4 regions of the Pseudoalteromonas sp. NZS127 genome follow, and region 4 is predicted to be linked to each of the others. Evidence: predicted binding sites of a transcription regulator. Region 4 holds the regulator's gene; each other region holds the start of a gene.
The links. The regulator sigma-54, encoded in region 4, starts transcription at its own class of promoters, with help from an activator protein. The targets are predictions, from matches to a motif close to GTTGGCACGNNNNTNGNNT.
Positions count from the first base shown of each region.

Region 1: I6E78_RS13160 (P-II family nitrogen regulator) is a predicted target of sigma-54. The motif match lies at 4,070-4,088, and genes of this name have one in related genera.
Region 2: I6E78_RS07190 (EF-hand domain-containing protein) is a predicted target of sigma-54. The motif match lies at 2,937-2,955, and genes of this name have one in related genera.
Region 3: I6E78_RS15335 (DUF1328 family protein) is a predicted target of sigma-54. The motif match lies at 3,373-3,391, and genes of this name have one in related genera.

Region 1 covers NZ_JADYWN010000014.1:78,838-86,585, reverse strand. Annotated here, with positions in the region: gene mrcB (penicillin-binding protein 1B) at 1-2,271, opposite strand, end outside; gene I6E78_RS13165 (ammonium transporter) at 2,448-3,677, opposite strand; gene I6E78_RS13160 (P-II family nitrogen regulator) at 3,687-4,025, opposite strand; gene I6E78_RS13155 (GGDEF domain-containing response regulator) at 4,207-5,472, opposite strand; gene I6E78_RS13150 (S10 family peptidase) at 5,825-7,345, shown strand; gene I6E78_RS13145 (CYTH and CHAD domain-containing protein) at 7,405-7,748, opposite strand, start outside.
Region 2 covers NZ_JADYWN010000005.1:149,261-157,008, forward strand. Annotated here, with positions in the region: gene I6E78_RS07175 (sigma 54-interacting transcriptional regulator) at 1-676, opposite strand, end outside; gene I6E78_RS07180 (hypothetical protein) at 679-1,221, opposite strand; gene I6E78_RS07185 (HAMP domain-containing sensor histidine kinase) at 1,223-2,680, opposite strand; gene I6E78_RS07190 (EF-hand domain-containing protein) at 2,991-3,224, shown strand; gene I6E78_RS07195 (hypothetical protein) at 3,252-3,479, shown strand; gene I6E78_RS07200 (hypothetical protein) at 3,635-3,871, shown strand; gene I6E78_RS07205 (EF-hand domain-containing protein) at 3,879-4,115, shown strand; gene I6E78_RS07210 (amidohydrolase) at 4,239-5,912, shown strand; gene I6E78_RS07215 (FlgO family outer membrane protein) at 6,026-6,694, shown strand; gene I6E78_RS07220 (YgjV family protein) at 6,718-6,954, opposite strand; gene I6E78_RS07225 (Crp/Fnr family transcriptional regulator) at 7,232-7,748, shown strand, end outside.
Region 3 covers NZ_JADYWN010000020.1:19,396-27,143, forward strand. Annotated here, with positions in the region: gene I6E78_RS15320 (sodium ion-translocating decarboxylase subunit beta) at 1-623, opposite strand, end outside; gene oadA (sodium-extruding oxaloacetate decarboxylase subunit alpha) at 637-2,418, opposite strand; gene I6E78_RS15330 (OadG family protein) at 2,431-2,676, opposite strand; gene I6E78_RS15335 (DUF1328 family protein) at 3,432-3,602, shown strand; gene I6E78_RS15340 (hypothetical protein) at 3,669-3,860, shown strand; gene I6E78_RS15345 (YcxB family protein) at 4,061-4,528, shown strand; gene csrA (carbon storage regulator CsrA) at 4,579-4,770, opposite strand; gene I6E78_RS15355 (aspartate kinase) at 4,861-6,078, opposite strand; gene alaS (alanine--tRNA ligase) at 6,079-7,748, opposite strand, start outside.
Region 4 covers NZ_JADYWN010000001.1:140,811-148,558, reverse strand. Annotated here, with positions in the region: gene mgtE (magnesium transporter) at 1-937, opposite strand, end outside; gene I6E78_RS00725 (HPr family phosphocarrier protein) at 1,085-1,357, opposite strand; gene rapZ (RNase adapter RapZ) at 1,401-2,246, opposite strand; gene ptsN (PTS IIA-like nitrogen regulatory protein PtsN) at 2,268-2,720, opposite strand; gene hpf (ribosome hibernation promoting factor) at 2,725-3,012, opposite strand; gene I6E78_RS00705 (RNA polymerase factor sigma-54) at 3,039-4,532, opposite strand; gene lptB (LPS export ABC transporter ATP-binding protein) at 4,602-5,327, opposite strand; gene lptA (lipopolysaccharide transport periplasmic protein LptA) at 5,324-5,869, opposite strand; gene lptC (LPS export ABC transporter periplasmic protein LptC) at 5,859-6,416, opposite strand; gene kdsC (3-deoxy-manno-octulosonate-8-phosphatase KdsC) at 6,413-6,964, opposite strand; gene I6E78_RS00680 (KpsF/GutQ family sugar-phosphate isomerase) at 6,965-7,748, opposite strand, start outside.

The DNA.
Region 1 (7,748 bases), on a different contig from region 4:
TGGTGGCGCTTGTTTACCCGTTAGCTCGTTAATAAACGCCCAGCGAATTGAAGGTGGACGAGTATCGGCTATCGCTTCGGGATTTAGCGGTTTTAAATAACGAATATAGGTCTCTAAAGCCCCTACACTACCGGTTAAGCCGGTACTTTTGTTATCATCTCGGCCTAGCCAAGCAACGGTCACTGTGTTTTGATCAAACCCCGCAAACCAGCTATCGCGTAAATCGTTACTAGTGCCCGTTTTACCCGCAAGTTGAATCGACGGAAAGTGTAAGTTTAACCGTTTTGCGGTGCCATCTTTAGTCACTCGTTTCATTGCGTATTTTGTCATGTACATGGCATCTTTAGCAAAACGCGGCTCAGATTTCACCTCATGCTTATACAATACTTTGCCTATTGAGTCGGTTAACGCAGAAATAGCGGTTAACTTTCTATATTCGCCATCGGCAGCAATGGTTGTGTACAATTGTGCTACCTCAAAACTAGACATTTCAAGTGCCCCCAATAACAACGATGGGTATTCGTTAATTCTTCCCTGCGCGCCTAACCCTCTTAGTGTATTTGCAACTTTATCTACCCCTACATCAAGGCCAAGATTTACCGCAGGTATATTTATACTGCGACTAAAAGCTTTGTATAACGGGATCGCTCCGCGAAATTGACGATCGTAGTTTTCAGGTTGCCATACTTTACCTTGCTCATTGGTAACTTGCACCGGTGAGTCGTCAAGTAAAGTGGCTAGGTTATAATGTGGTAACTGCAGCGCGCTTAAATACACCGCAGGCTTAACTAATGAGCCAATATTACGTTTGGTATCAAGTACTCGGTTAAAGCCTGAATAACGCACATCGCGCCCAGAAACTAATGCCGATACGCCACCTTTTTCTACGTTAACTGAGATCATCGCCGCTTCAAGCGCGCGAGTATTAGGGCGTTTTTCTAAATAAGGCAAACTTGCCTGAATCGACTCTTCCATTGCCGTTTGTTTTTGTAAGTCAAAATAGGTAAACACACGAACACCGGCATCTAACACATTTTGATCGGGCAATAACTGCTTGAGTTCACGATTTACTAGTTCTAAATAACCTGGGTACGATTTTTGTAAACTGGCTTTCATTGGCGCTATATTCAAAGGACGTTTTAATGCAGCGCGGTATTCATTAGTACTCAAAAGTTTGTCTTCAACCATTAAGCGCAGCACTAAGTCACGACGTTCCATTGTGCGCTCTTCGTAACGACGTGGGTTGTAATAAGACGGCCCTTTTACAATAGCCACCAGCAGCGCTATTTGATCGTACTCTAGCTCATCTACTGGTTTAGAAAAGTAAAATTCAGCAGCCAAGCCCATACCATGTACACCTTGGTTATAAGACTGCCCTAAATATACTTCATTTAAATACGCTTCAAGTATTTGATCTTTTGAATAACGGTAATCTAAAATAAGCGCAATAAACGCTTCGTTTATTTTTCGTGTAAGTGAGCGCTCTCGGGTTAAGTAAATATTTTTAGCCAGTTGTTGCGTTAGCGTACTGCCGCCCTGAACTGTTCGCCCAGCACGAATATTACTATACAACGCACGTAAAATAGAAAATACCGATACGCCGTGGTGCTGATAAAAATTACGATCTTCAACCACTAAAAGCGTGTCTTTTAGCATTGCCGGAAATTTATCCAGCGGTACAAATTCACGGTCTTGTTTAGAGTCGTTACCTATACGCGCTATTTGCACCGGCTCCAGCCTAGCGTTGTTTAAACGCCGACCAAACTTGTCTTTAATACTAGCCACTTTTTGCCCTGCAAAACGCAGTTCAATTATATGCGCCTGTTCTAGCGCGTCATAAAATTCAAAATCGCGACGATATATTTTAATGCTGTTGGCAGTTTTAACATATTGCCCTGTACGACTTAACCTATTAACGGCTGAGTAGTTTAGCCGCTCTAACTCCCAAATAACCTCTTGGCTTGATAAGAACTGCCCGGGGTAAAACGCCATCGAGCGTGCATAAACTTGCGCAGGAAGCTGCCATTTATTACCTTCAAATTGACGAGTTATTTTTGCATCGAGGTAAATAAAATAAAGCGCCATAGCAATAAATGTCGCTAAACTAAGTTTCCAAAAAATAGACCATAGTTTATTGAGTAAAGATCGCTGAGCAACTGATGATTTGTTTTTTGTACTTTTTTTAGCGCCGTTACGCGGTGTACTTTTAGAGGGTTTAGCGCTGCGCTTTGTGGGGGTTTTACCTGTCGGTGTTTTTTTGTTATCAGCCATTTAAATGTAATTTATTCCAAGGTTTATTTTACGGACGTGAGCTTAGCATAGTCACCTACTAGTTCACCATTATAAGGTAAATTAACAACCCATCTTAGCAGCACTAAAGTTAACCTCCCCTGAAATAAAAAAGCGCTACCTAAGTAGCGCTTTGGACAACACACAATAACTTAAATTTAATTACTACGAACCGATACAAATTCTGGGTAGGCGTCAATGCCACAATCGTGTTGATCCATACCGTTTAGCTCTTCTTCTTCGGTAACCCTAATGCCCATAGTATGCTTTAAGATTGCCCACACCAGCAGCGAAGAAATAAACACAAAACCAATAATACACAACAAGCCTATTAACTGAGTTACCAAGTTTGCCTCGGCGTTTGTCACTGGTACTAGCATAATACCAAGTACTCCACATACGCCATGCACAGAAATAGCGCCAACTGGGTCGTCTATTTTTGCCTTATCAAGTATAACAATACTAAATACCACTAATGAGCCGCCTAATAACCCTAATAAACACGCCATCAATGGTGAAGGTGAAAGCGGATCGGCGGTAATCACAACCAGCCCAGCTAACGCGCCATTTAATACCATAGTTAAATCGGCTTTACCCCATAATGCTTTACAAACAAATAGTGCTGAAACAGCCCCCATTGCAGCAGCAGCATTGGTGTTTAATAAAATCTTTCCTACAGCAGTCGCGTTTTCTGCATCTGATATAAGTAGCTGCGAGCCGCCGTTAAAACCAAACCAGCCCATCCATAAAATAAACGTACCTAACGTTGCCAAAGGCAAGTTTGACCCCGGAATTGGGTATATTTCGCCATTTTTACCATATTTTCCTTTACGTGCACCCAGTAATAATACGCCAGCTAATGCCGCTGATGCGCCGGTTGCATGCACTATTGCTGAGCCAGCAAAGTCAACAAAACCCATTGACGATAAAAATCCAGAGCCCCAAGTCCAGTAACCCTCAATAGGATATATAAGCCCAGTTAACACCAAGGTAAACACCAAAAATGCCCACAACTTCATGCGCTCAGCCACCGCACCCGAGACAATAGACATAGCCGTGGCAACAAAAACAACTTGAAAGAAAAAATCAGATTCTAGAGAGTGATCAGCATCAGCGGCTTGTGTACCAATTAAGCCACCAAATGAAGGAATGATGCCTCCCTCGGTATTCCCTACATACATAATATTGTAACCAACGAGTAAAAACATGGTGCATGCAATTGAATACAAGGCGATATTTTTAGTTAATATTTCTGTGGTGTTTTTTGAGCGTACTAAACCCGCTTCTAGCATGGCAAACCCTGCGGCCATCCACATTACTAATATGCCACAAATTAAAAAATAAAAGGTGTCGAGCGAAAACTTTAGTTCTATCAGTGTACTTTCCATAAATCCCCCTTAAAGTGCATCTTCATCAAGTTCGCCCGTACGAATACGAACAATTTGATCTAGGTCGTACACAAAAATCTTACCGTCACCTATTTTGCCGGTGCCTGCAACTTGCGTAATTGAGTCAACTACGCGTTGGCAGTTTTCAGTACGAGTGGCAATTTCGAGTTTAATTTTAGGAATAAAATCAACTTGGTATTCAGCCCCACGATACAATTCGGTATGACCACGCTGTCGACCAAAGCCTTTTACATCAACAACTGTCATCCCTTCTATGCCTAAATCAGCGAGTGCTGTACGCACTTCATCTAATTTAAATGGCTTGATGATTGCACTAATCATTTTCATTTTAGTCCCCTTAGGACACGTTATTGTTTTTCTTAGTTAATACAATCCAAGCTTTATGCCATTTTTATATGGCAATAAAAAACAATAACTTATAAAAATATTTTATATTTAAAACAAAAAAACGCACCAATTAGGTGCGTTTTTTTATATATAATACTTGATTGGTGCGTGTGTATTTAACTCAACGTATAGCTGTAACCTCTGCTAGCTGCAAAGTACTATTTAAAACCACACAATTGCGCCCTTGCTCCTTAGCTTGATACAAAGCTCTATCGGCAACACGCATAGCAGCGGTTAAACTGGTATTTTGAAATTCGGCTAGGCCTATACTTGCTGTTATTGATAAGGTTTTACCACTGATAGTAAAGTCGTAACTTGCGAACTTTTGTATAAATAAATTTAAACACTTCTCGGCTTGTTCAACTTCTACTTGCGTTAATATAATTGCAAACTCTTCACCGCCAATACGTGCCACTGTACTGTTAGAAAATGAAGTACGGATTAAATTACTCACTTGTTTAAGTGCCTGATCGCCGCCGTCATGCCCAAATTCATCGTTTATTGCTTTAAAAAAATCTATATCGAGTAACACTAAGCTATTTTTCTGATTTTTATTTTTGAGTAGTTTTTCAGCATACTGATAAAAGTAACGACGATTATAAAGCCCGGTAAGATGATCTCGAAAAGCACTTTCTTTAATGTCTGCAATTAACGATAACTGCTCCATGGTTTGCAATACACGACAATGAAACTCTTCATTCATAAAAGGTTTAGTTAAAAAATCATTAGCACCATATTTAATAAATCGCGCCGATAAACCATGCTTACTCGCGCCTGATAACCCAATAATTGCTAAGTCATCACGGCCTCTAAAGTTTCTCACCGCTTTAACTAATTCAAAACCATCCATTGTTGGCATTGCATAGTCTGTCATGAGTAATTTAATTTCAGCATCGTTTTTGAGCATATCTAATGCTTGGCGTCCATCGTGCGCCTCACTGACTGCAAATAATTGTTTTTCTAGCATTTGCTTCATTAAAGTACGACTTAAAACCGAGTCGTCGGCTATTAATGCTTTACAGCCTTGGTTACGCAACAGCTGTGCAACTAATTTTATAGCGTAATTATATGAGTCACGGTTATCTTTTATCACATAATCAATTACGCCTAATTCTAACATTTGCAGGCGCTTGTACTCATCCATCTTAGAAGTAAGCACCACAGTAGGAATACCTTTTAATAAGGTATATTTGGCCACCTCACCATTTGGTGCGTCGGGGAGCGTTAAATCAACTAAGGCTAGTGTATAGCTGTGCTTACTTACAAACTCCTTACACTCAGATAAAGACCAAGCAAAATCAATGGCAACATCAAGATACTGTGCAGATATATGGCGAAGGACTTGTTGTACTACTTTACTATCTTCAACTATCAACAGTCTTTGCATAGGGCTTCTCTTTACTTCTAATTTGATTACTTGTTTTATAACCATATGTTCATCATAAATTTAAAGCCTTTAATGAGATTTTAAATTTATTAAAAAGCAAATTACACACCCTGTCGGTTTGCCACTATTTTTTTAAAGTAAATCTCACTTATTTAAGCTGCTATTTATAAATAGATGCGAATATACATTACTTTCATTACGATCGAAATAAAGAGCGATACAAAGCGTTAAAAGCTAAGTTTTTACACATTCTATTTACTCAACCACTATTATCGGCAACTAGTCTCAATACTTTTGTTTTTTTACTGAATATTTCTTTTAATAGAACATTAACAATAAAAAAGGGTCATTCATGAAGTTTAGCCAAAGTATTTTTTTACCTATTGCCGCCATTGCCTTAACACTTAGTAGTGCCTCCTTTGCCGATAATAACCAGCGTCGTATTGATATCGACAGCAAAGTGGTTACTGAGCACAAAGCAAAAATTAATAATCAGCGCTTTTCATATACGGTTGCAACCGGTACGCAACCTGTTTGGGATGACAAAGGCGATGCTATAGCAACCTTGCAATATACTTACTACACCCGCGATAAGGTAGATGACAGAGCAAAGCGCCCTTTGCTTATTTCGTTTAATGGCGGCCCTGGCTCGGCATCGGTTTGGATGCACCTTGCTTATACTGGCCCTCGCGTATTAAAAATTGATGATGAAGGCTACCCTATTCAACCATATGGGGTTAAAGACAACCCTTACTCAGTGCTCGACATTGCCGATATTGTATATGTAAATCCGGTAAACACCGGCTACTCTCGCGTAGTTGAAGATAAAGACGGTAAATTACTCTCTAAAGCTGAGCAAAAAGAGCAGTTTTTTGGCGTAAAAGCCGATATTAAGTACCTCGCTGAGTGGCTCAATACCTTTGTAAACAGAAACGAGCGCTGGCGCTCTCCTAAGTTTTTAATTGGCGAAAGCTACGGTACAACACGTGTATCGGGCCTTGCTCATGAACTGCAAAATAGCCAATGGATGTACATTAACGGCGTAGTATTGGTTTCACCAACCGATATTGGCATTAAGCGCGACGGCCCAATTAAAGCAGCTAACCGCCTGCCTTACTTTGCCGCTACAGCTTGGTATCACAAAGCATTAAATGCCAACTTACAAGCTAAAGACCTAGACGAGTTACTGCCTGAAGTTGAGCAGTTTACAATTAACGAACTGATCCCCGCACTGGCTAAAGGCGGCTTTATTGCAGATGATGAAAAACGCCGCATAATTAAAAAAATGGCGCAATATGCTGGGCTTTCTGAAACCTTTGTAGAGCAAAATAACTTAGATGTTCCAACGCAGTTTTTTTGGAAAGAGCTATTACGTGACCGCGGCCAAATGGTAGGACGCTTAGACTCGCGTTATTTAGGTATTGATAAACGCGATGCGGGCGAGTCGCCTGATTACTGGGCAGAACTCACGTCGTGGTTACACTCTTTCACACCCGCTATTAATCATTACTTACGTGAAGAGCTAAATTATAAAACAGATATTAAATATAACCTGTTTGGTAATGTGCACCCATGGGATAGAAGCGGTAATAACACCGGCGAAAACTTGCGTTTAGCTATGGCGCAAAACCCGTATTTAAAGGTAATGATTCAATCGGGTTATTATGACGGTGCAACTAACTACTTTGATGCTAAATATACGTTATGGCAGTTAGATCCAAGTGGCAAAATGCAAGACCGCTTAAGCTTTAAAGGCTACAGAAGCGGACATATGATGTACTTACGCCATGCGGATTTAGAGAGCTCTAATACCGACTTACGTGAATTTATAAAAGCGGCATTACCTAAAGAAGGCCAAGCTGCTAAATACTAATCAGCAAACATAAAAAAGGCTCGTAATGAGCCTTTTTTATTTAATCATATTCTGTAAATCTAAAGCCAATAAGGCTTTATATCGAACGAAGCCAATCTACTTTGCTCCATTGCACTTACCAAATATTCTGTCTTTTGTGCTAGCCATGTTTGAATTTTAGCTAGCTTTTCATCTTCTTGACCACCGCAAAGCTGCTTTAAATAGTCAAGGGTACTAAGCTCGTACATACCATGAGAAATATCAAGCCAAGGAAGTCTAAACTCTAAGCGCTCTTCTTTATCAAATAACGCACCTAAACAATTACCACTTAGTAAACTGTTCTCTAATTGTGTGCGTATATTAAGGTAATCATTCGCGGTTAAAGTTTGTTCTTTAGGTAACAGCTTATGCAAATTTCGCCAAT
Region 2 (7,748 bases), on a different contig from region 4:
CTTGGTGATCTTTTATGGCGCCGGTAAACGAGCCTTTTTTATGACCAAATAATTCTGACTCTAGCAGTTCACCCGGTACTGCGCCGCAGTTTATCGCTACAAATGGGCCTTTACTTACATGGCTATGCTGATGAATAGCTTGAGCTAATAACTCTTTACCCGTACCACTGGCTCCCGATATTAATACGTTAACTTGCGTTGGCCCTAGCAGTTTAACTTGCTCTAGCAAATGTAGCATAGCGCCGCTACGGGTAACTATATTGCTAGTGGGTATTATTTCATCGGCATTTACGCCGTGTATTTCTATCGCTTTTGCTAAGCTGTCGAATAACTCGTCTTTATCTATTGGTTTGGTAATAAATGCAAAAATGCCTTGTTTGGTAGCCTCTACCGCATCAGGAATAGAGCCATGCGCTGTCATCATAATAACGGGCAATGCCGGATAGCGGCTTTGCAATTGGCGGTGCAGTGCCATGCCATCCATTTCGTCCATGCGCAGGTCGGTTACTACGGCATCGAACACTTGGCTTTTTAATATTTGTAACGCAGTTAGGCCGCTCTCGCAGGTGGTAACCTCGTAGCCTTTTGATTCGATACGAATAGCGAGCAATTTTAATAAGCTGGCATCGTCATCCACTAATAATACTTTTGCACCTTGCGGTTTTATTGCTGGCATAACTACTGCTCCTTAGTTTCTTCGCGTAATAACAGTTGCTGCTCTATGGTTGCTAATGACGAGAGCGTTTGTTGCATTTTATTATTAAGTGCTTGCTGCTCTTTTTTAGCATTTATTTGTAGTGTTACTTGTTGTTTTTGTAGCCATAAATACTGTTTTATATCGTCTGGCCAATAGTAAGCTTGGTCAAGTTTAAGTAACTTACTCATTACCGTATTAGGATCGCTACTAGTGTTTAAACACATAAATTGAAAAAAGTTTTTTAGTTCTTTTTCGCCAACAAAATCTTTGTTATCTGGGGTTAACTTAAAACCACCACATTTATTAGCATGCCAGGCTATTACTTGCTCCGCAGGGGGATACATAGGATCGCTTTTAGGCCGAGGCTTTGGGCTTGGCTGGCTGTTTTTATCGCTCGTTACTTTAGTTTGAGTTTGCGCCACTGGGCTATCAACCACTTGCTGTTGGGGGTTATTAGTTTTGCACCCCGATAAAATGATGGCACTGCCACACACACATAAAATAGCCATTAAACGCGAGGTCATACTAGTTAACTCCTTGATTTGTTATTATGGGAAGCGTAATTAAAAATCGACAACCTTGGGGTTCATTTTGCTCTATTAATAATTGTCCGTTTAATTGCTCTACTGACTCTTTAACAATAGTTAAGCCTAAGCCACTGCCTTGTAGCGTAACATTTTTGCTATGCTTACCTTGATAAAATGCGCTAAAAACATGTGCTTTTTCGTGCTCTTTAATTCCGCATCCCTCGTCGCTTATCGCCATTTTTAGCTTACTGTGCTCAAAGGTTAACGCTATAGATACTGCCTGCCCGTGTTGTGAAAACTTTAAGCCATTAGAAATTAATTGCACTAAAATCATTTCAATTAACTCCCCAGGTAACGCAAGCGCCTTATTAGGTAAGTTGTTATGCCAAATAAGGATTTGCTCTCGGGCTGTTAGGCGGTGCTCAAAATGACTATTAATTTTATTAATTAAATGATTAAACTCAACCTCACTTACGCTGTCTTTACTAGTACGAATCGCGTTATAACTAAGTAGGCTGTCAATCATAGTACGAAGGCGCACCATAGACTGGCTAATAAGCTCAAGTACAGCGCGTTGCTCTTTAGTTATAGGGCCAACTATTTCATCGCTGAGCAAGTCGGTGCCCTCGACCATTGAGGCTAGAGGTGTTTTAAGTTCGTGGGTAACGTGGCGTAAAAAGGTGTCTTTTTGCTGCTCAAGTATATGTAACTGAGCTTGCACCCATTGTAATTTATTACCTAATTCAACTAGCTCTGCTGAGCCTTGCACGGCTATTTTTTGTTGCCAGTCACCTTGCCCTAATTTACCAATAATTTTAGTCAGGCTTTTTAAACGGCCACTTATACGCCACAAAAAACCGCCTCCTACTAAGAGTGTTAGCGGAATTAGCGCCACCAGCCAGTTAATAAATGAAGTTTGCAACTGCGCTATTTCTTTTTGATTATTAGTAATTTGGGTTTCGCTTTTATCGCGTAACCATAAGGTAAGTTCGGCGAGTAAATCGCTAATAGGTAAAAACAAGGCTACCTGCTGTTGTTTTTGTTCAACAAGTTGAGTGTGTGCTAGTTGCAGAGTATTCGTTAAACGCTGCCATTGTGCGGTGTGACTTTTACTGGGCGCTATACGTGTAAGATCTTCAATACTTTGTAGCGATGCTTGCCACTTATCAACTATGAGCGTATCGAGTGACTCACTTTTTAGTACCCAATTTTGCCGAGTAGCGCGCTCTAAACTATTGAGTTCTTGTTTTAAAATATTAAACGATTTAGTTACTTGGTAGTTATTACTAACAATTTGCTGAGTTACAGCTAACTGCTTATTAAGCGCATTTAAAAATACAATAACCACTAACGATAAGGGTAATAACGACAGCAGCATACTCATTACAAACTGGCTAATTAAATTAGGGCGCCAATTAAGTATTGCTTTGTATTTTTCAGCCATCACTGCTGGCATTGCATCCATCCTTTAGTAACTTTAAACAGCCTATTATTAAGCGTTTAAGTTATACACTAGCTGAATCAATTTACATATCTGTTATTCGTACTGTAAAGCCGCCTGTTGCCAAACAGCAACAACTCAACTCTTTGATTTATATTGCTTCTTTATTTATAAGCCAAATTTCGTTGCAAAAAACACACAGATACCTGTAAAACTTGCTTAACCTATAACACCAAAAACCATAAGCAACTGAATTTAAAAGATAAAAATAATTGGCATCGTTTTTGTAATAGTTAATCTAAGTTTATCTTATAAGGAAATGACCATGAGTAATCGCTTTTTAATTATTATGCCAATCGTTGCGCTAGGCTTTTTGAGCGCTAACGCGCTGGCAATGGATGTACAAGCTACTTTTAATGAACTTGATAAAGACAGTAACGGTACTCTCAGCGAAGCTGAAGCAGGTGAGGACGCCGTACTTCATGAAAACTTTTCACAAATAGATACTGATCAAAATGGTCAGCTGTCGCTAGATGAGTTTAAACAGTTTATTAAGTAACTAACCTAGTAACCAAAGGAGTTTTTTATGAAACAGCTTATAGCCGCATTTTCGTTACTGTTTTTAGTTATTAGTGCTACTGCCCTGGCTTCATCGTTTAATGCTCGTTTTGCTTTTTTAGATAAAAATATGGATGGAAAAATATCTATTACCGAAGCCAAAAAAGATAAAGAAGTAATGAAACAGTTTTCTGATTTAGATGTAAATAACGATGAAATGATCTCTAAAAAAGAGTTTGAGGCGTTTAAGCCTTAAGTTTAAATTCAAGTTTGGTCTTGTAAAATTAACTAAAAGTATTTGCTATAACCCCTGAGGGAGTGTGTAAATGGATTTAATGTTGGGCGTTAAATTATGGCAAGTACTTTATTTTATTACGAATGACATTAAAATGAGCTTTGCGAAGGAGCACCATGAAGATACGCGCTTGTTTAGTTAGTTGCTTATTATTACTAAGCTTTAATTCATTAGCACTTGATGTAAAGCAACGTTTTGATCACCTTGATACAGATCAAAGCGGCTATTTAATTCACCATGAGCTTGAGGCTCAACCGCACTTACTAAACAACTTTAGCAAATGGGATAAAAACCAAGATAATAAAATTTCATTGGTTGAATTTAAAAATTATCTTACGAATAACCTCTACTGAGTAATTTATGAAAAATATAAGCTATATAGCGCTCGTTGCGCTTAGTGTTTGTAGCACACCAAGCTTTGCCAGCAGCAATAACATTGCCAAGCAATTTGAAAAATTTGATCGTAACCAAAACGGCTTATTAAGCCGAGCAGAAACAGCCAGTGACCCTGCCCTATGGTCTCGTTTTGCAAGTTACGATAAAGACAAAGACGGCCACCTCTCTTTAAGCGAATTTACACTTTATGCAAGTCAGTAATTAATTTACCAATAAATTAACTGGCTTACTCTGCACAAATAACAATCCAACCACCTCAAGTGGTTGGTATTATAAAAGTGAGTTTGTTATGTTAAAGCCATTAACAATAAAAATAAGCTCACTATGCCACTCAAAAAAATAATCAAACCTTTGCTACTCGCTTGCCTTTGCGCAGGCTCAAGCCTTGCGGTTGCGCAAACTAAAGTTATTTACAACGCCAACGGCTACACACCTTTGTACAAAGGTGAAGTGCAGCAGTTTTCTACTTTAGTTATAAAAAACGGTAAAGTAGTTAAACTTGGCGGCGATACGCTAAAAAATAGCTTTCCTGATGCCAAGCTTATTGACGCTCATGGCAATACGCTATTACCGGGTTTAATTGACGCACACGGTCACATTATTGGTTTAGGTAATAACCTGTCACAATTAGATTTACGCGGTGCGCTTTCTATTGATGAAGTTACTAATAAACTCAAGGTATTTGCAAATAACAAACAAGGTTGGATTATTGGCCGTGGCTGGAATCAAGAGCTGTGGCAAAAAAAGCAGTTTCCTACCGCTGCCGATTTAGACAAAGTAGTGAGCGATCGCCCTATTGTACTATCGAGAATTGATGGCCACGCTATTTGGGTAAATAGCAAAGCCCTAGAGCTTGCGGGCATTACTGCAAACACCCAATCGCCAGAAGGCGGCGAAATTATTAAAGACGAATTTGGCAATCCTACTGGTATATTTGTAGATAAAGCAGAATCGTTAATTAAACAATTTATGCCAAAACCATCAAAACAAACTCTTAGTGACTCTTTAGATGCTGCCGGTAATCATTTATTAAGTTTAGGGATTACCTCAACCCATGATGCGGGTATAGATAAAACCACTTGGGAATTATACAAAGAACGCGGTGAACTAGGCAATTTACCACTGCGTATTGTGGCAATGCTCAGTGGCGCGAGTCACGATTTAAAAACCATGTTAAAAGCAGGTCGATACCAAGATGCCAACGACTTTATGTCTATTCGCAGCGTTAAGGTTTATGCTGATGGCGCATTAGGTTCGCGTGGCGCGGCGCTAATTGAGGATTATGCCGATAGAAAAAACCACCATGGCTTAATGCTCGAAACCCAGCAAAAACTAGAAGAGTTATTTACGCTTAGTTTTAAAAGCGGTTTTAGTGCCAACACCCATGCAATTGGCGACAAAGCTAACCACGTTGTATTAGATGCTTATAAAAATGTATTTAAAGCAACCGGCGGAATTTTACTACGTAACCGTATGGAGCATGCACAAATAGTAACGCTTGATGATATTAAGCGCTTTAAAACATTAAAAATTATTCCTTCAATGCAACCAGTGCATGCCACCTCTGATATGCACATGGCAGAGCAACGCTTAAGCGAAAAGCAATTAGCGGGTGCTTATGCATGGCAAACCTTTTTAAAACAAGGGTCAGTGATTGCAGCAGGATCTGACTACCCAATAGAATTGGCAAATCCTTTTGATGGCTTGTATGCAACAATTACTCGTATGGATCACAACCAACAACCAACCCAGGGCTGGCGTGCTAGCGAAGTATTAAGCCGTGAAGACGCACTGCGTGCTTTTACCCTAGGCGGCGCTTATGCAGCGCATCAAGAGTTTAAAGTGGGTAGTTTAGAGCAAGGAAAGTGGGCCGACTTTATTTTAATAGATAAAGATTATTTTAAAGCCCCGGTTGATGAACTATATAAAATAAACGTATTACAAACATGGATTGCAGGCAAACTTCGTTACGAAAAAGAGGCTGTGACTGCGCAATAAACTGAATACAAACTGAAAATAACAAATTAATGATAAAATTTAATTAAAGTAATCAAAAAGTGTGTCGATAAAGTGGGGTATTTAAAAATCCCCTTATGTTTCAGGAAGAAAACATGTTATCTAAAAAAATATCTCTTACTTTATCGGCACTTTTTACCCTTTCACTTTCAGCTTGTTCTAGTCACCCTGTTTACAATGGTCACGCTCCTCATAATGACTATTCTCATAACAAAAGGCACGTTCAAAATGACTCGCCTCGCGTGAGTAACTGGCAGTTTCCAGAAAAAAATTACCGCCCAATAAATAGCAGTAAATTACTTAGTAATTACACCGAACAATTAGCCATGAAGCTAATTGAAAATATGAATTACATAAATAGTAATACCCCTATTGCCATTACTTCTTTTGTAAATTTAGATGATAACCTACAAACAACTAATATTTTTGGAAACCATTTAGCTGAGAGCTTTATTACTGAACTACAAGAGTTTGGATTATCTGTTGTAGATTACAAACACACAGGTACTGTACATGTAACCCCAAATGGCGACTTTTCATTTAGTCGTAATGGTCGAGAAATTAAAGGCTACCCGCATATTGAATACACTTTAACTGGCACACTTACTTACACCAATCGCGGTGTTATTGTAAACGCACGTATTATTGGCGCTAAGTCAAAGGTAGTGGTGTCTTCGGCTAAAGGATTTGTGCCTAGTTTTGTGGTTGAGTCGTTATATCCCACTCGCCGCGTTGACGGCATAGCGCTTGACGCAATCTTATAAAAACCAAAAAGGATTAGCTTAGGCTAATCCTTTTTAGGCTCTGGCTGTTTATTACGGTATAATTTAATAATATGATACGCGTTTACAAACGCGAGTAAGCCGTTAGTAAAGGCAACGGGTACTGCACCAATAGCTAAGCCATAAATAGTAAAGGCGATACACCCAAATAAATTATACCAACGCAGCTTTACCACGTCGGTCATTGTTAACGATGCAACCAGTAAAGCAGATGCTATATAACCTAAATATTCCCAACTCAATTGTTCTCTCCTAGGCTTTAGGTTAGCATTGCATATTAAACTTTAGTACATTGAATCTGTACAGCAACGTAACAGCTAAATAAAAGTTAACCTATAAATGGCTTAAAACTCTGTTGGTTATCAGCAGCTATACTGCTCAAATAATTAGTCCAACAGTGCCAGCCCATTATATTAGCAGCACCTGATATGTTAATTAATTTAACATAATTTCTTAGAGCTTTGATGCTATCGCCATTAAGGTGCAATAAATAGGACAATTGTCCGAAGAGTATGATTGATGTTTCAATACCATTTTTCCAGTTATCTTGTTGAACAACTACTTACCTTTGCCGGTAGTAGTTATCAGCAATCAAAAAAAGAAATATTAATACAACAAGACCAGCCTTTAACTAAGTTGGTACTTGTGCGCAGCGGAACTGTGTCGTTTAGTTACGATGTAGGTAACGGACGACGCCTGCTGCTTGGTCAACTCGATTGCAATAACACCCTCATTGGTGAAATAGAAGCGCTCAATAATAACCCCTGCATTTATACAGTAACCTGTTTTAGCGATGTAACTTATAATTTAATTGAGTTAAAGCATTGGCGTGCGTTATTACTTGAAAAACCTGAGCTGAGTTTATACACAGCACAAACTATAGCGGCTAAATTTCAAGAAAATCAAAAAATAAACCTAGATAAATTATTACTGCCACTGAGCTATAACATAGCTAAAGACTGCCTACTAAGAGCCGAAAACAACAACCCTACATTGCTGCGTGCGTATCCTACGGTAAATGCCGAAGCAGAACGTT
Region 3 (7,748 bases), on a different contig from region 4:
TTTTTAGATACTTTACGCAGCTCTGGCATTTTTATTTGGCGCTCTTCAACCGTGGTTAATGCGCGCATAATTGGCGGCTGAATAATTGGCACTAATGCCATATACGAATAAGCAGCTACCGCAATCGCACCTAACAAGTCGGGTGCCAGTTTAGAGGCTAAAAATATAGCGGTTGGGCCATCAGCTCCACCAATTATCGCAATAGCCGACGCATCTTGCAGGCTAAATTCAAAACCAGGTACATAGTTAAGTAAAATAGCGCCAAACAGTGTAGCAAAAATACCAAACTGTGCAGCTGCACCTAATAGCAACATACGAGGGTTAGCAATTAGCGCACTAAAATCAGTTAACGCGCCTACCCCCATAAATATTAATAGTGGAAAAATACCGGTATCAATACCTACATAATACACATAATGCAGTAAGCCGCCGGGGTCGGATAAACCTGCCACCGGAATATTAGTTAATATTGCACCAAAGCCGATAGGTAATAATAATAGGGGCTCAAATTTTTTGGCTATTGCCAAAAACAATAATAAACAGCCTACCGCAATCATAATCAACGCTGGAAATGTAAAGTTAGCAATGCCTGTGGCATGCCAGAGGTTTAAAATACCATCCATCCTCTATTTACTCCTAAGCTAATGCAATCATAGCGTCGCCGGTAGTTACAGCATCGCCTTCACCAACTAACACTTCAGCAATTGTTCCGGTGTGCGTAGCGCGTATTTCAGTTTCCATTTTCATGGCTTCCATAATAATCACTACATCACCTTCATTCACAACTTGCCCTGCTTTTACCTTTATCTTAAAAATATTACCGGCTAAAGGGGCGTTAAGTGTTTCGCCTGATGCAACCGAAGCAGACTGAGGAATATGTTCTGAGTCTTTTAATGTAACTTCTTTAAGCTCGCCGCCTTGAGCTACAACAACGTCGTAAACTTTACCGTCTACTTTTACGCTGTATTGCTCAGCTTTAACGCTGTTGTTATTTGAAGCTGATTTAGAGGGAGCTTTATTGCTTTTATCTTCAACACAAGGAACTGGCTCAAATGCATCTGGGTTGTTACGGTTTTTAATAAACTTCAAACCAACCTGTGGGAATAATGCATACGTTAGTACGTCATCAATTTGCTCATCAGCAAGAGTTAAACCTTGCTCTTGTACTTCTTTTAATAATTCAGCCTCAAGCGTTGCAAGCTCAGGTGCAATATTATCTGCAGGACGGCAAGTAATTACCTCTGCTCCATCAAGCACACGCTCTTGTAGCTCTTTATTCATAGGTGCTGGTGTTAGGCCATATTCACCTTTTAATACGCCAGCTGTTTCTTTAGTAATTGTTTTATAGCGCTCACCCGTTAGTACATTAAGTACCGCTTGAGTGCCTACAATTTGCGACGTTGGTGTTACTAAAGGTAAAAAGCCAAGATCTTCACGTACACGTGGGATCTCAAGTAAAACTTCATTAAGCTTATCTGCTGCGCCTTGCTCTTTAAGCTGGTTTTCCATGTTAGTTAACATGCCACCAGGTACTTGCGCGAGTAAAATACGGCCATCAACCCCTTTTAAGCTACCTTCAAATGCCGCGTATTTTTTACGTACATCTCTAAAGTAAGCAGCAATTTCTTCTAGGTGATTTAAATCAAGCTCAGTATCACGCTCAGTCCCTTCAACTATCGATACAATAGTTTCAGTTGCGGTGTGTCCGTAAGTCATACTCATAGATGAAATTGCGGTATCAAGCATATCAATGCCTGCATCAATCGCTTTTTGATAAGTCGCAGTACTTAAACCTGTTGTGGCGTGGCACTGCATTGCAATTGGAATAGATACAGTTTCTTTTAGTGCTTTAATTAGTTTTTCAGCATCGTACGGCTTTAATAAACCCGCCATATCTTTAATACAAATTGAATGACAGCCTAAATCTTCCAACTGCTTAGCTAGCGTTAACCACATATCAAGCGTATGAACAGGGCTTACTGTATAAGAAATAGTCCCTTGGGCATGTGCGCCTACTTTTATAGCCGCTTTAATTGCCGTTTCAAGATTACGTACATCGTTCATTGCATCAAATATACGAAATACATCAACGCCATTTTTATGGGCACGCTCTACAAATTTTTCTACTACATCGTCAGCATAATGGCGGTAACCTAATAAATTTTGACCGCGTAATAGCATTTGCTGTTTAGTATTTGGCATCGCTTTTTTTAGTGCGCGAATACGCTCCCAAGGATCTTCACCTAAATAACGAATACACGAATCAAACGTAGCTCCACCCCACGACTCAATAGACCAATAACCTGCATCATCAAGCTTTTTTGCAATTGGTAGCATATCGTCAAGGCGCATACGAGTTGCTAACAATGATTGATGCGCATCACGTAGTACCAGTTCTGTTAATTTTAATTTAGCCATTTAAGTGCTCCTTTAATTATTGTTTGTTTTGTACTGAGCAATGGCAGCACTAATTGCGGCGATGTGCTCATTAGGCACACCTTGTGATTTAAAAGACGGTGTTCTGGCAGGTGTTGCAAGCTCAGGCTCTGTAAAGCGAGATACCAGCTTAGACATAACCGTAACGCAGGTAATTAATAATGACAGAAACACAAACACCCCCACCATACCGGTTAGCATTAAGTTGCTTGCTGTTGTAAGTAAAGCAGCGATATCCATTTTCCTCTCCTATAAAAATCATACCGAAATCAAAATAAAAAATCGTTTTACGTAAATAATTATTCACTGAATAATAACAAAAAACAGTGTTTTGTCTATAGCCTGTAAATTGGTAAAACCAATTTAAACAAAACTAACATGCTATTAATTAACTTAACACTACAAAAAGGACTAGATACGCGCTATTACATAGACAATAAAAATAGTGAATATAAATAAAAGTTATATAGGAGGCCTAAAACCCGTTAATAAAGCACTCAAAGTAAAGTGCTAACAACCACATTAGCATAAAGTAATTTCACCACTGGCAATTGGTCTTACCAAGCGTGTTTGCTAATTATTCAACCTTTTAAATAGCCGCCGTTATTTTTATTACTTACATAACAGTAAATAATACCCATTAGTAAAGTTCACAAGCGCTACTAAACTTTACTTATCACTACACAAATACAAGCAGCAAAATAACGTAGTTGTTATTAAGGCCACTAGGCTCGCAAATCAAGCGCTGCTATTAAATAGTCCCTTAACTCAGCTCACAAAGGTCAATATGCGTTAGCTTCTCTTATAAAAAACTAACATCCATAGTCACTTATATCAGTATGAATAAATTACACAGCAAAGCGTAAAACTTACCATTGAGTGCGCGCCGAAACAAAAAAAAATAAAAACAAACCATTGATTTAAAGGCAAAAAAACAATGGCACGTAACTCGCATTATATCTGTTGAGCAAATTTGATAAACCAAGGAGAATACAATGTTACGCTGGACAATCACTTTTTTAGTAATTGCTTTAATTGCTGCAGTGTTAGGTTTTGGTGGTATAGCAGGCGCCGCAGCGGGTATTGCAAAAATTATATTTTTTATATTTTTAATACTTTTAGTTATATCTTTAGTATCGGGTGCCCTACGTGGCAAAAAGCCCTAGGTAACAAACTAAAGCTTTAAAACTAATTAAAAATCATTTAAATCAAAATTTACAAGGAATTACATTATGAATTCGACAACTTTAAGAGCAGCACTAATTGGCCTATTCGCAAGTTTATTTATTATGGGTTGTGAAGATAACCATGCAGAAGATGCTGGTGAACGTATTGACGAAGCAGTAACTGACGTGCAAAACAAAGTTGAAGATGCATGTGAAGAAGTAAAAGAAGGTGTAAATGCAGAAGAAACAAACTGTTAATTCTTCTAATTTATTAAAAAAACGGCTCTAAAATGAGCCGTTTTTTATGCGTGTAATAAAATAACACCTAAACTTAAGATTGGATCTGATAAATAATAAACGCCAAAATGTTTATCTATTATGCAGTTATTTATTATATAACTGCGCATTTACTGGTTAGCTTGTTAAAATGCATATAATTATGTTTTAAGAACTCCTATATGACACTTACAACAACCTACACGCTTGATAAGCCTTATTTTTATGAGTGCTTTGACGAATCAGTTGCACATAGCAAGCGCGCGCAACCAAAATACTTTTTATTGGCACTATTAATAGCTCTCGGATTATTTGGGATTTATGGTTTAGACGATCATTACCTAGGATCTTTTCTGATCATGGTTGCGGTACTTGAATGTATTGCCTTTTATTATCGCCGACCTTGGTGGGTTACTAGACAAATGCTAAGCAAAGCCTCGGGATCTGAGGTCACCCTTACCTTTGACGAAGAAGGGATTAAATCAAGTAACTTTTATAAAAACACCCAACTTCTGTGGTCAGATATTAACGAAGTTATCACCACAGAGCGCGGCATACTATTAAAAAATAAAAAAGGCATGCAGTATATATCCAAGCATATATTAACTGCCGAAATACTTAATTTTATACACAAAAAAGCCACTCAGTGAGTGGCTTTTGGCAATAACTCAGTATGTAACTAAGTTATGTACATTGCTGATTAAGCATTGCCAGGTTCAGGGTTAGACTTTTCAGCTTGAATACGCATGTAAATTTCTTCACGATGCACTGAAACGTCTTTTGGTGCGTTAACACCGATTCGAACTTGATTCCCTTTTACACCTAGAACAGTAACGGTTACTTCGTCACCGATCATTAGGGTTTCACCTACTCTACGAGTTAGTATTAGCATTCTTTTGCTCCCTTGTTCCAATAAAATTATAAGATTCCGCTAAAACATTTTAATGAAAATCAGACTAAAAAGTAAGTAAAACCTATCAATCTATTCATTTTCTGTTAAAAATATCTTATGTAATGCACGAACAGCCAACTCTAGGTATTTTTCATCTATTAAAACCGATATTTTAATTTCTGATGTAGACACTAAAATAACGTTAATATTTTCTGCAGCTAATGCATCAAAAAATAAACTAGCAACACCCGAATGTGACTTCATACCCATACCAACAGCAGATACTTTAGCTACTGTTGTTAACCCAAAAATATTTTGTGCTGTTAACTGAGCTTGCTGCTCTGTTAAAACGTCTAATGCGTGTAAATAATCATTTGTGTGTACAGTAAAAGCATAGTCTACTTTGTCAACATTATGATTAACTTGATTAATCATATCTATTTCGATGCCGTTATCTGCAAAAAGTTTCAAAATCTTTGCAAGATATTGTGTACCACTCAGTACACCCTCTACATTTATCAAACATTCATCACGATTAAACGCAATACCCGAAACGACATTGCCAGGCATATCGCTCTCCTCAAAACTAATCAATGTACCAGCATCAGGGTAAAAACTTGATAGCACCCTAAGTGGCACATTGTGTTTTCCTGCTGCTTCAACTGAACGAATATGCAATACTTTGGCCCCTAAACTCGCTAACTCTAGCATTTCAGCAAAGGTGACTTGGCTCATTCGTCGTGCATTAGGTTCAACACGAGGGTCTGTAGTATATACGCCGTTAACGTCGGTATAGATCTGACATTCGTCAGCTTTTATTGCTCCGGCAATTTCAACCGCCGAAGTATCGGTACCGCCACGCCCTAATGTAGTTACATTTCCTTCAATGTCACGGCCCTGAAAACCCGTAATAATTGCAATACGGTTATGCTCAAGCTCATGTTTTAAACGCGTTGCTGCTACATCTGTAATACGGGCTTTACCAAACATATTATCGGTTAAAATATTAACCTGATCGGCTAATAAACTCACAGCAGAATGACCGCGCTTAATAATAGCCATAGCTAATAAAGCCACCGAAACCTGCTCGCCGGTGCTAAGTAATACGTCAAGTTCACGGCTACTTGGCCGAGTATCTATTTGTTTGGCGAGATTAATTAAGCGGTTGGTTTCTCCCGACATAGCCGAGAGCACCACAACCACTTGATGGCCTTGTTGTTTAGTTTTAACAACGAGGTCGGCAACCGCTTCAATTCGCTCTATTGAGCCAACCGAAGTGCCACCGAATTTTTGAACTATAAGTGCCACTTAAGCTTGTGTTTTCTCAGTAAACCAAGCTGTTACACTGTCTAATGCTGCAGTTAGGTTTTCTGGCTCAGAGCCACCTGCTTGTGCCATATCTGGGCGGCCGCCACCTTTACCACCTACTTGGCTGGCCATATGGTTAACTAGCTCACCAGCTTTAACTCTACCGGTTAAATCTTTAGTTACACCTGCAATTAAGCTCACTTTATCATCGCTTGCAACACCTAGTGCAATAACACCCGAGCCAATTTTGTTTTTAAGGTCGTCAACCATACCACGTAGCGCTTTTGACTCAGTGCCCTTAACGTTGGCTATTAATAGCTTAATACCGTTAATTTCTACTACTGAATCAAGTAATGATGCACCCGCAGCACTTGCTAGCTTATCGTTAAGTTGCGCAATTTGTTTTTCTAGCTGTTTTGATTTATCAAGCAGCGCAGTTACTTTTTCAAGTACTGACGCGCTGTCGGCTTTAACTACAGCAGCTACATCATTTAGCTTTTGCTCTTGCTCACTCACGTAGGCAATCGCGTCAGCGCCGGTTACCGCTTCAATACGACGAACACCCGCAGCAATACCGCTTTCAGATACTATTTTGAATAAACCAATATCACCTGCGCGTTCAACATGTGTACCACCACAAAGCTCAATAGAGTAGTCCCCAATAGTAACTACACGTACTTCGTCATCGTATTTTTCGCCAAATAACGCCATTGCACCTTTTGCTTTAGCGTCATCTATTGCCATAAGCTCGGTACTTAACGCAAAGTTACAACGAATTTCATCGTTTACTACACGTTCAATTTCGCGTAATTCTTCTTTGGTAACAGCTTCAAAATGTGAAAAGTCAAAACGCAAACGCTCTGCTTGAACTAGCGAGCCTTTTTGACCTACATGTTCGCCTAATAATTGGCGTAGTGTTTCGTGTAATATATGCGTCGCAGTATGGTTTTTCTTGATGCGTTCGCGGCGTGCGTCATCAATTGTTGCTTCTACTTTATCGTTAAGACCAATACGGCCTTGTACTATACCGTGGTGTGCAAATGCATTACCTAATTTAGTCGTGTTAGTTACTGTAAACTCGCCACCAGCAACGCTAATTACACCTGTATCACCAACTTGGCCGCCCGACTCTGCATAAAATGGCGTACGGTCTAGTATTACAATGCCTTTTTGGCCATCTTCTAGTAATGAAACCGACTCACTGCCAGCAAACACTTCAACCACAGTCGCACTATGGCTAGTGGTGGTGTAGCCTTTGTAAGTTGTTTGTTTGTCTGACTTTAATTGATCGTTATAATCGGCACCAAATTTACCGGCCTGCTGCGCTGTTTTACGCTGCACCGCCATGCACTCTTCAAAGCCTTTATTATCAATCGTCATTTGACGCTCACGCGCCACATCTGCAGTTAAATCCGCAGGAAAGCCATAAGTATCGTAAAGTTTAAATACTAAGTCGCCAGGAATTACATCACCTTTAAGGTCGCTTAAGCTTTCTTCTAAAATAGCTAAACCACGCTCTAGCGTTTTACCAAACTGCTCTTCTTCAATGCGTAATACTTTTTCAATAATTTCTTGCTGCTTTGCAAGCTCTGGGTACGCTTGGCCCATTTGCTCAATAAGTGCAGCTACTAATTTATAGAAAAAGGCACCTTGTGCACCTAACTTATTAC
Region 4 (7,748 bases):
AAGTGCCTTCAAAAAAGCTGGCAACAAAAGCGGCTGCCAGAGCCGTTAATAAGTTAACACCTAGCCAAACAGAGCGTTTTTTTGAGCTTTTTAAAACCGGTGCGAAGGTATCTTCTTCATCATCAAGACCCGCTAAACCTAATAAGTGATGCTCTGCGTCTTCACGAATTACATCAACAATGTCATCGATAGTAACACGGCCAAGTAGCTGGGCGTTGTCGTCAACTACTGGGGCTGATATCCAGTTATGACGTTCAAATAACTGCGCCACTTCGCTTTCATCCATCGAAATAGGAATAGACTCACAGTCTTCATCCATTAGGTCGTGAACAATTTTTTCGGGCGAATTGGTTAGTAAGGTGCTTAACGATAAAGCGCCTAAAAAACAGTTATGCTTATCGACAACGTAAAGGTCGTCGGTACCCTCAGGGAGTTCGCCGCGCAGACGAATGTAACGCAGTACCACATCTAGGGTTACATCAGGGCGAATGGTTACTGTATCTGTGTTCATCAGCGCGCCAGCAGAGCGTTCCTGATAGGAGAGTGCTTGCGTAGCACGTTCTCTATCTTGAATGTCCATGGCGCTAACCACGTCTTTATAAACCGTGTCAGGCAGGCTTCGCAGTACTTCACCTAAGTCATCGTGGCCCATGTCTTCAGTGGCAGCAGCAATGTGCTTAGGTTCCATTTGGGCAATAATGCCTAAACGTACATCTTCAGAGAGTTCTTCAAGGACATCACCTTGTACATCTGGATCAACTAATTGCCAGAGCAGGCGACGAACTTTATGTGGTGATGATTCTAGTAAAAGTGCGGTATCACAAGGAGCTGTTTTTGCCAGCATGCGCCTAACTTGAACAAACTGACCACTATTGAGTGACTTGGTCACTTGTTGTAATTGTTGTAGTGGATAGTCTTGTTCGAAAGTTTCGGGCATTGGCGTCCTTAATTTATTTTTATAACGTTAGGGAAGAAGTTAGTCATTAACTTCGTTCAGTTTATCTTACTTTTTTTAGCCAAACTAGCTTAAGGTTTCACTAACCCTATATTTTAGCTCGTTTACTTGGTTTAAATAAAGTGCCTACTATTCTTGTTCGTTAAAGCGCTGCGCTATTAATTGGCCAACGGCATGTAAAGCATGCTCTGCATCGGGTCCTTCGCACACTACTTTTACTTCTTTACCTTGGCTGCTTTCTAGTAACATTAAAGCCAGTACGCTATCGCCAGCGGCTTCTTTTTCATCTTGAAATAAGGTAATAGATGCGTCAAATTGTACCGCTAATTGTGCTAATACGGTAGCAGCTCTAGCATGCAGGCCTAGCTTGTTTTTTATTAAAAATGTATTTTCTAAGCGCATAAGATACTCTACTTAAGCTGAACAGATGATTATTTAAATTGAATTATTTTTCTTGCTCGCGATGGCGAATTTTTACATTAGGGTGAGACATAGCAAAGCTTTCACCAATTGTTTGCGCTAAATAAACTGAGCGGTGCTGACCACCAGTACAACCAATAGCAATGGTTAAATAACTGCGATTATTACGCTCTAGGTGTGGTAACCACGTTTGTACAAAGGTTTGAATTTGCCAAGTGAATTTTTGCACAATACTATGACTAGCTAAATAATCTTTTACTGGTTGATCTAATCCAGTTAAAGGCTTGAGCTCCGGTTCCCAGTGTGGGTTTGGTAAAAAACGCGCATCAAAAACATAATCAGCACCTTTGGGAATACCATGCTTAAAGCCAAACGACTCAAAGGTAATGATAAGCTGTTTGTCTTTTTTACCGAGTATGGTTTCACGCATAGATTCAGCAAGTTGATGCACACTTAAATCGGTTGTATCAATGACATGATCAGCCCGCGTTACGAGTACATCGAGTAATTCTTTTTCCTTTTTTATTGCTAAATCTAGCGGTAGCGAATCAATCGAAAGCGGGTGCAAGCGACGTGTTTCTGAATAACGGCGGATTAACGTTTGATCGTCGCTATCTAAATAAAATAACGTTGGTTTAGCAAAGTCGGGTAAGTACTCAAGAATATCGTTAAACTGCTGCTGGTCTTTAGGCAGGTTACGCACGTCTATACTAACGGCTATTTTATCGTAGTTATCAGAGACACTGCGCACTAATGAAGGCAGCAAATTTACCGGAATATTATCTACACAATAGTAACCTAAATCTTCTACAACACGTAAAGCAACTGACTTACCAGAACCTGATCGGCCACTTATAATAATTAATTCCATTTACCACCCCTTTATTAGTAACTAGGATTGATCCAAAATAACTTGGTATAACGCTTCATCAGACTTTGCCGCACGCAATTGCTTACAAAACTCTTTATCGTTTAGTTTATCAGCTATTGTGGCTAGTGTTTTCAAGTGCTGCTGGTTATCGCCATCGGGCACTATAAGCGCAACAAAAATATCAACTGGACGATTATCAATTGCATCAAAATTAATAGCGGTTTCGCTTATTAAAATTAAGGCAAGAGGCTCTTGTGCCCCGCTCATACGGCCATGTGGAATTGCTATTCCTCGGCCAATACCGGTACTACCTAGCTTTTCTCTTGCCAATAAAGCAGTGAGAATATCTTGCTGAGGTAAATACGGCATTTTTTTATGCGCGAGTTCACTGATGAATTCTAAAATTCTTTTTTTACTATTAAAAAGGACCACAGCTTTGCTGCAGTCCTGGCATATAAGTGAGCTTAATTTCATAGTGTTAGTGTCGAGCAAACTTCTCTTTGTGTTTAATTACTTGACGATCGAGTTTGTCAATCAACGAGTCAATGGCAGCGTACATATCTTGGTGTTCGGTCGATGCAAATAGCTCAGCGCCACTTACAAAAATTGTTGCTTCAGCTTTTTGACTTAATTTTTCTACATCGAGAATAACATGCACATTAGTTATGTGATCTGAGTGTCTTTGCAGCTTTGCAAATTTATTATTTACATAGTCTCTTAATGAGTCTGTAATGTCTACATGACGACCAGTTAAGTTTAGTTGCATCAGCATTTTCCTCTTTGTTGTACGTCTTAAATCAAGCTTTTACGTTGATTCGACGGGGGAATAGCCAGAGATTCGCGATATTTTGCAATTGTCCGTCTAGCTACTTTAATTCCTTGCTCAGCCAATATATCTGCAATCTTGCTATCACTCAATGGTTTGGCTAAGTTTTCTGCAGCTATCAACTTTTTAATCAGGGCACGTATGGCAGTTGATGAACATTCGCCACCATTTTCGGTGCTTACATGGCTTGAAAAAAAGTACTTAAGCTCAAAAATGCCACGTGGAGTGTGCATATATTTTTGCGTAGTGACCCGTGAAATAGTCGACTCGTGCATTTCAACTATTTCGGCAACATCGTTTAATACCATAGGTTTCATGGCTTCTGGGCCATGTTCAAAAAACGCTTGTTGCTGCTTAACAATACAATTAGTTACTTTCAGGAGTGTTTCGTTTCTACTTTCTAGGCTTTTAATAAACCATTTAGCTTCTTGTAAGTGCGAGCGAATAAATTGGCTGTCACCGCTGGATTTTACTGTACGAGACATAGCCGCATATTGGCTGTTAACACGTATTTTTGGCATGCTATCTGGGTTTAGCTCTACCACCCAGCGGCCTTTTATTTTTTTAACAGACACGTCAGGTATAACGTATTCAGACTCTTCTCTGACAATAGTATCCGCAGGCTTAGGATTAAGCGTATGAATAAGTGTCATTATTTCTTTAAGCTCTTCTTCTTTGAGCTTAGTTTTTTTCATTAACGTACGATAGTCGCGAGCAGCGAGTAAATCGATATGATCAGTTAACACCATTTTTGTTTCGTTAATATAAGGGGTGTCTTTATCAAATTGATTTAATTGAATGCATAAGCATTCTTGCAAGCTGCGAGCTGCAATACCAACAGGATCAAATAATTGAATGCGCTTTAGCACTGCTTCTATTTCATCTAGTTCTACTTCGTGTTCGTCGTCAGTTTCTTGGTTAAAGCTTGCTAAAAGGTCTTCGCAACTGAGGGTTAAAATACCAGAGTCATCTACGGCTTCAACAATAGCTATGGCAATAGCTTCGTCGGTAGGGCTAAAAGGGGTGAGCTGTAATTGCCACATTAAGTATTCATGCAGGGTTTCGGTTGATGCACCTTGATAAATAGATTCATCTTCAGGCATTGGCCCTGATGAAGAGGCAGGCGCTGCGCTCATATATTCATCCCATGATACATCCATGGCCATGTCGTCGCTTATGGTGTCTTTATTTAGTGCTTCACCGCTATCTTGCTCATACTCGCTTGGGGTGTCGTCAGCAGAGGCGCTAACAGTAATGTCATCTGCTTTTTGCTCGTTTTTACCTGCTGATTCTTCCGTGTAATCTTGTTCATCAACTTCAAGTAATGGGTTGCTATCAAGTGCTTCTTGTATTTCTTGCTGGAGATCCAAGGTACTAAGCTGCAATAAGCGAATAGCCTGTTGCAGTTGCGGAGTCATTGTAAGTTGCTGGCCCATGCGCAGCTGTAATGATTGCCTCATTTATCTCTAACAATCCTTATAAATTGATATGATTAATCTTAGCAGATGCTTATAGTAATAACATAAATATTACAGTTTGAACTGCTCGCCTAAATAAACATCACGTACTGTTTTATCGTTTAATACAAATTCAGGAGTACCAGATGCAATTAGCTCCCCATGAGAAACAATGTAGGCTTTTTCACAAACATCAAGGGTTTCCCTTACATTGTGGTCGGTAATTAGTACGCCAATACCACGATTTTTAAGGTGTTCTATAATTTTTTTAATATCGAGTACTGAAATAGGATCCACGCCAGCAAAGGGCTCATCAAGCAATATAAATTTAGGATCTGCAGCTAAAGCACGTGCTATTTCTACGCGGCGACGTTCACCACCAGATAGTGCCATACCTAAGCTGTCGCGAATATGTTGCAGGCTAAATTCGTCCAACAAACTATTTAGGGTTTCTTCCCTGGCTTGTTTATTTAGTTGCTTACGCGTTTCTAAAATAGCCATTAAATTTTGATACACAGTGAGCTTTCTAAAAATAGAAGACTCTTGTGGTAAATAACCAATACCTAAACGAGCACGGCTGTGCATAGGAAGTAAGGTAATATCGTTATCATCAATTAATATTTTACCTTTGTCGCTAGGAACTAAGCCTACAATCATGTAAAAGGTAGTGGTTTTACCTGCGCCATTTGGGCCAAGTAAACCAACAATGCTGCCAGCTTTTACTTCAAGTCCTACATTTTTAACAACTTCACGGCCTTTATAGCTTTTTGCTAATAGCTCTGCTTTTAATGTACTCATGGCTGACCTTTATTGAGTTTTTGTTCTTTTTTTACGTCTATAGGCACTAAAATAGTGTGTACCCGATCAGTTGAGTTTTCATCTTTTTCAGCACTTATAAGCTGTTGCTCTATATCGTAGGTGATGCTTTTAGCCGTAATTTTTTGCCCAGCTTGAGAAATGTTTGCATCTCCTACTAGGGTTAAAAAACGTTTCGCTACATCGTAACGTACTTCGTTAGCGCTGGCGCTCATGACAGTACCATCTGCTTGCTTTTCTTCAAAATATGCAGGACTGCCCGTGGCAATTAATAGTTGTTTATTATCGCCAAGTTCGTCGCGCTTATGTACTTCTAAACGATCGGCGGTGATACGACGATTACCGTGAATTATCTCGACGTTTTTCTCAAAAATACCAACGTTTTCTTTTAGTTGGCCTTCTTGGCGGTCAGCACTAATAGAAATTTGATTAGCTAATGGGGAAGTACTTTGCTCTGCCGCATTACTATTAAATACAAGTATAAGCGATGGAATAATAAGTATTTTTGCAAGGTTATTGGTCATAATATAGTGTTCGCGTATGGTTAATTAGTTTTATCACCTCGGTTGTTAAATTGGCTTCAAGGCCTTTACCGGTGATCTTTAAATTCGGTCCAGTTATAATAACGGGCTGTTCGCTGCGCATAGTGAGTAGCATTATATCTACTTGAATATTGTCGGCGGTAATTTTGTCTATCATTGCGCCATCAATTAAGTTTTGGGCAGTTACATTACCCTCTAAAATTAATTGTCTTTCATCGTAAAGTGTTGCTTCATCAGCATTGATACGCCACGTTTTTTGTCTGTCGTCGTACAATATGAAAGTAGGTTTTTCGAATAAGGTAAATCCTAGCTGCTCGTAAAGCTCCGTTTTAACCGCAGTTACTTTATGGCTAATTTCACCGTTTTCGTCAAAAGCTGTTTGTTTTAGCTCAATGGCGGTGTAATCGGGTTTAGCTATTACTTCTGAGTCGGCTTTAGCAACCGTATTTACCTGAGTAAAATAAGGGTACCAAAGCCAAACCATACAGGTGATGAATAAAACGCTTAAGACTATGCGCGCTATATTCATGAACTGGTGCCTTGGCTAGTTAATGGTTTATTGTTTTCAAGCATAAGTAAGTCGGTTAGCTCTCTTACTGCACCAAAACCACCCGGCATTTGCGTAGTGTAATGTGCTAAGCGTTTAATTAGTGGGTGCGCGTCATTTACTGCTACTGCAAAGCCAACTAACTCCATAACAGGCATATCAGGGCCATCATCACCAATATAAGCAATTTGCTCATCGCTCAAATTAAGCTTGTTTTTAAGTTCTTGGTAGGCAATAAGCTTGTTTTCTTGACCTTGATAAATATGCTGCACGGTTAAGCTGGTCATACGTTGTTGTACTATTTGCGAGTGCCTGCCGGTAATAACCGCTACTTCAAAGCCGCTGTTAATAAGTGCTTTAATACCAAAGCCATCTTTTGTATTAAATGCTTTTAGCTCTTCATCTTGGTTGCCAAGATAAATTCGGCCATCAGAAAATACGCCATCAATATCGCATATAAGTAGTTTTACTTTTTTTGCGCGCGCTTTAGCGTCATCACTTAGCGCTTGATAGAGTTCTTCAAATTGCATTTATAATACTCCTGCTTTAAGTAGGTCTTGCATATTGAGTGCCCCAATAGGCTGATTATGCTCATTAATAATAATTAAGCCATTAATGCGTTTATGTTCCATAATATTAAGCGCTTGCGCAGCAAGCATATCTTGGGTTGCCGTGGTACACGATTTAGTCATTACTGCATCTATTGACGTGGTATGAATATCAACGCGTTGCTCTAAAATACGGCGTAAATCACCATCGGTAAATAACCCAGCGAGTTGCTGATTATCGTCAACTATGGCGGTCATACCTAAGCCTTTAGCTGTCATTTCAATCAGCGCATCTTTAATAGTTTGCGAAGTAGTTATAATAGGCGTATTTACACCGCTGTGCATAACATCTTTTAAGGTGAGCAGTAATCGCTTCCCTAAACTGCCACCGGGATGCGATAGTGCAAAGTCATCGGCAGTAAATCCGCGTGCTTCTAACAGTGCTACCGCCATTGCATCGCCCATAGCGAGTGTTGCCGTGGTACTGGCTGTTGGTGCTAAGCCTAATGAGCAGGCTTCTTTTTCTACTTTAATGCATACATGCACGTTAGCAAGTGTGGCCATGGTTGATTGTGTATTTCCTGTCATGGAAATAATTTTTGCACCAAGGCGTTTTAACACTGGAATAATATTAAGTACTTCACTGGTTTCGCCTGAGTTAGAAATAAGCATAACGACATCGTTTTTAGTGATCATGCCCAAATCGCCGTGGCTGGCTTCGCCTGGGTGCACAAAAAAAGCAGGGCTACCAGTGCTTGCTAAAGTT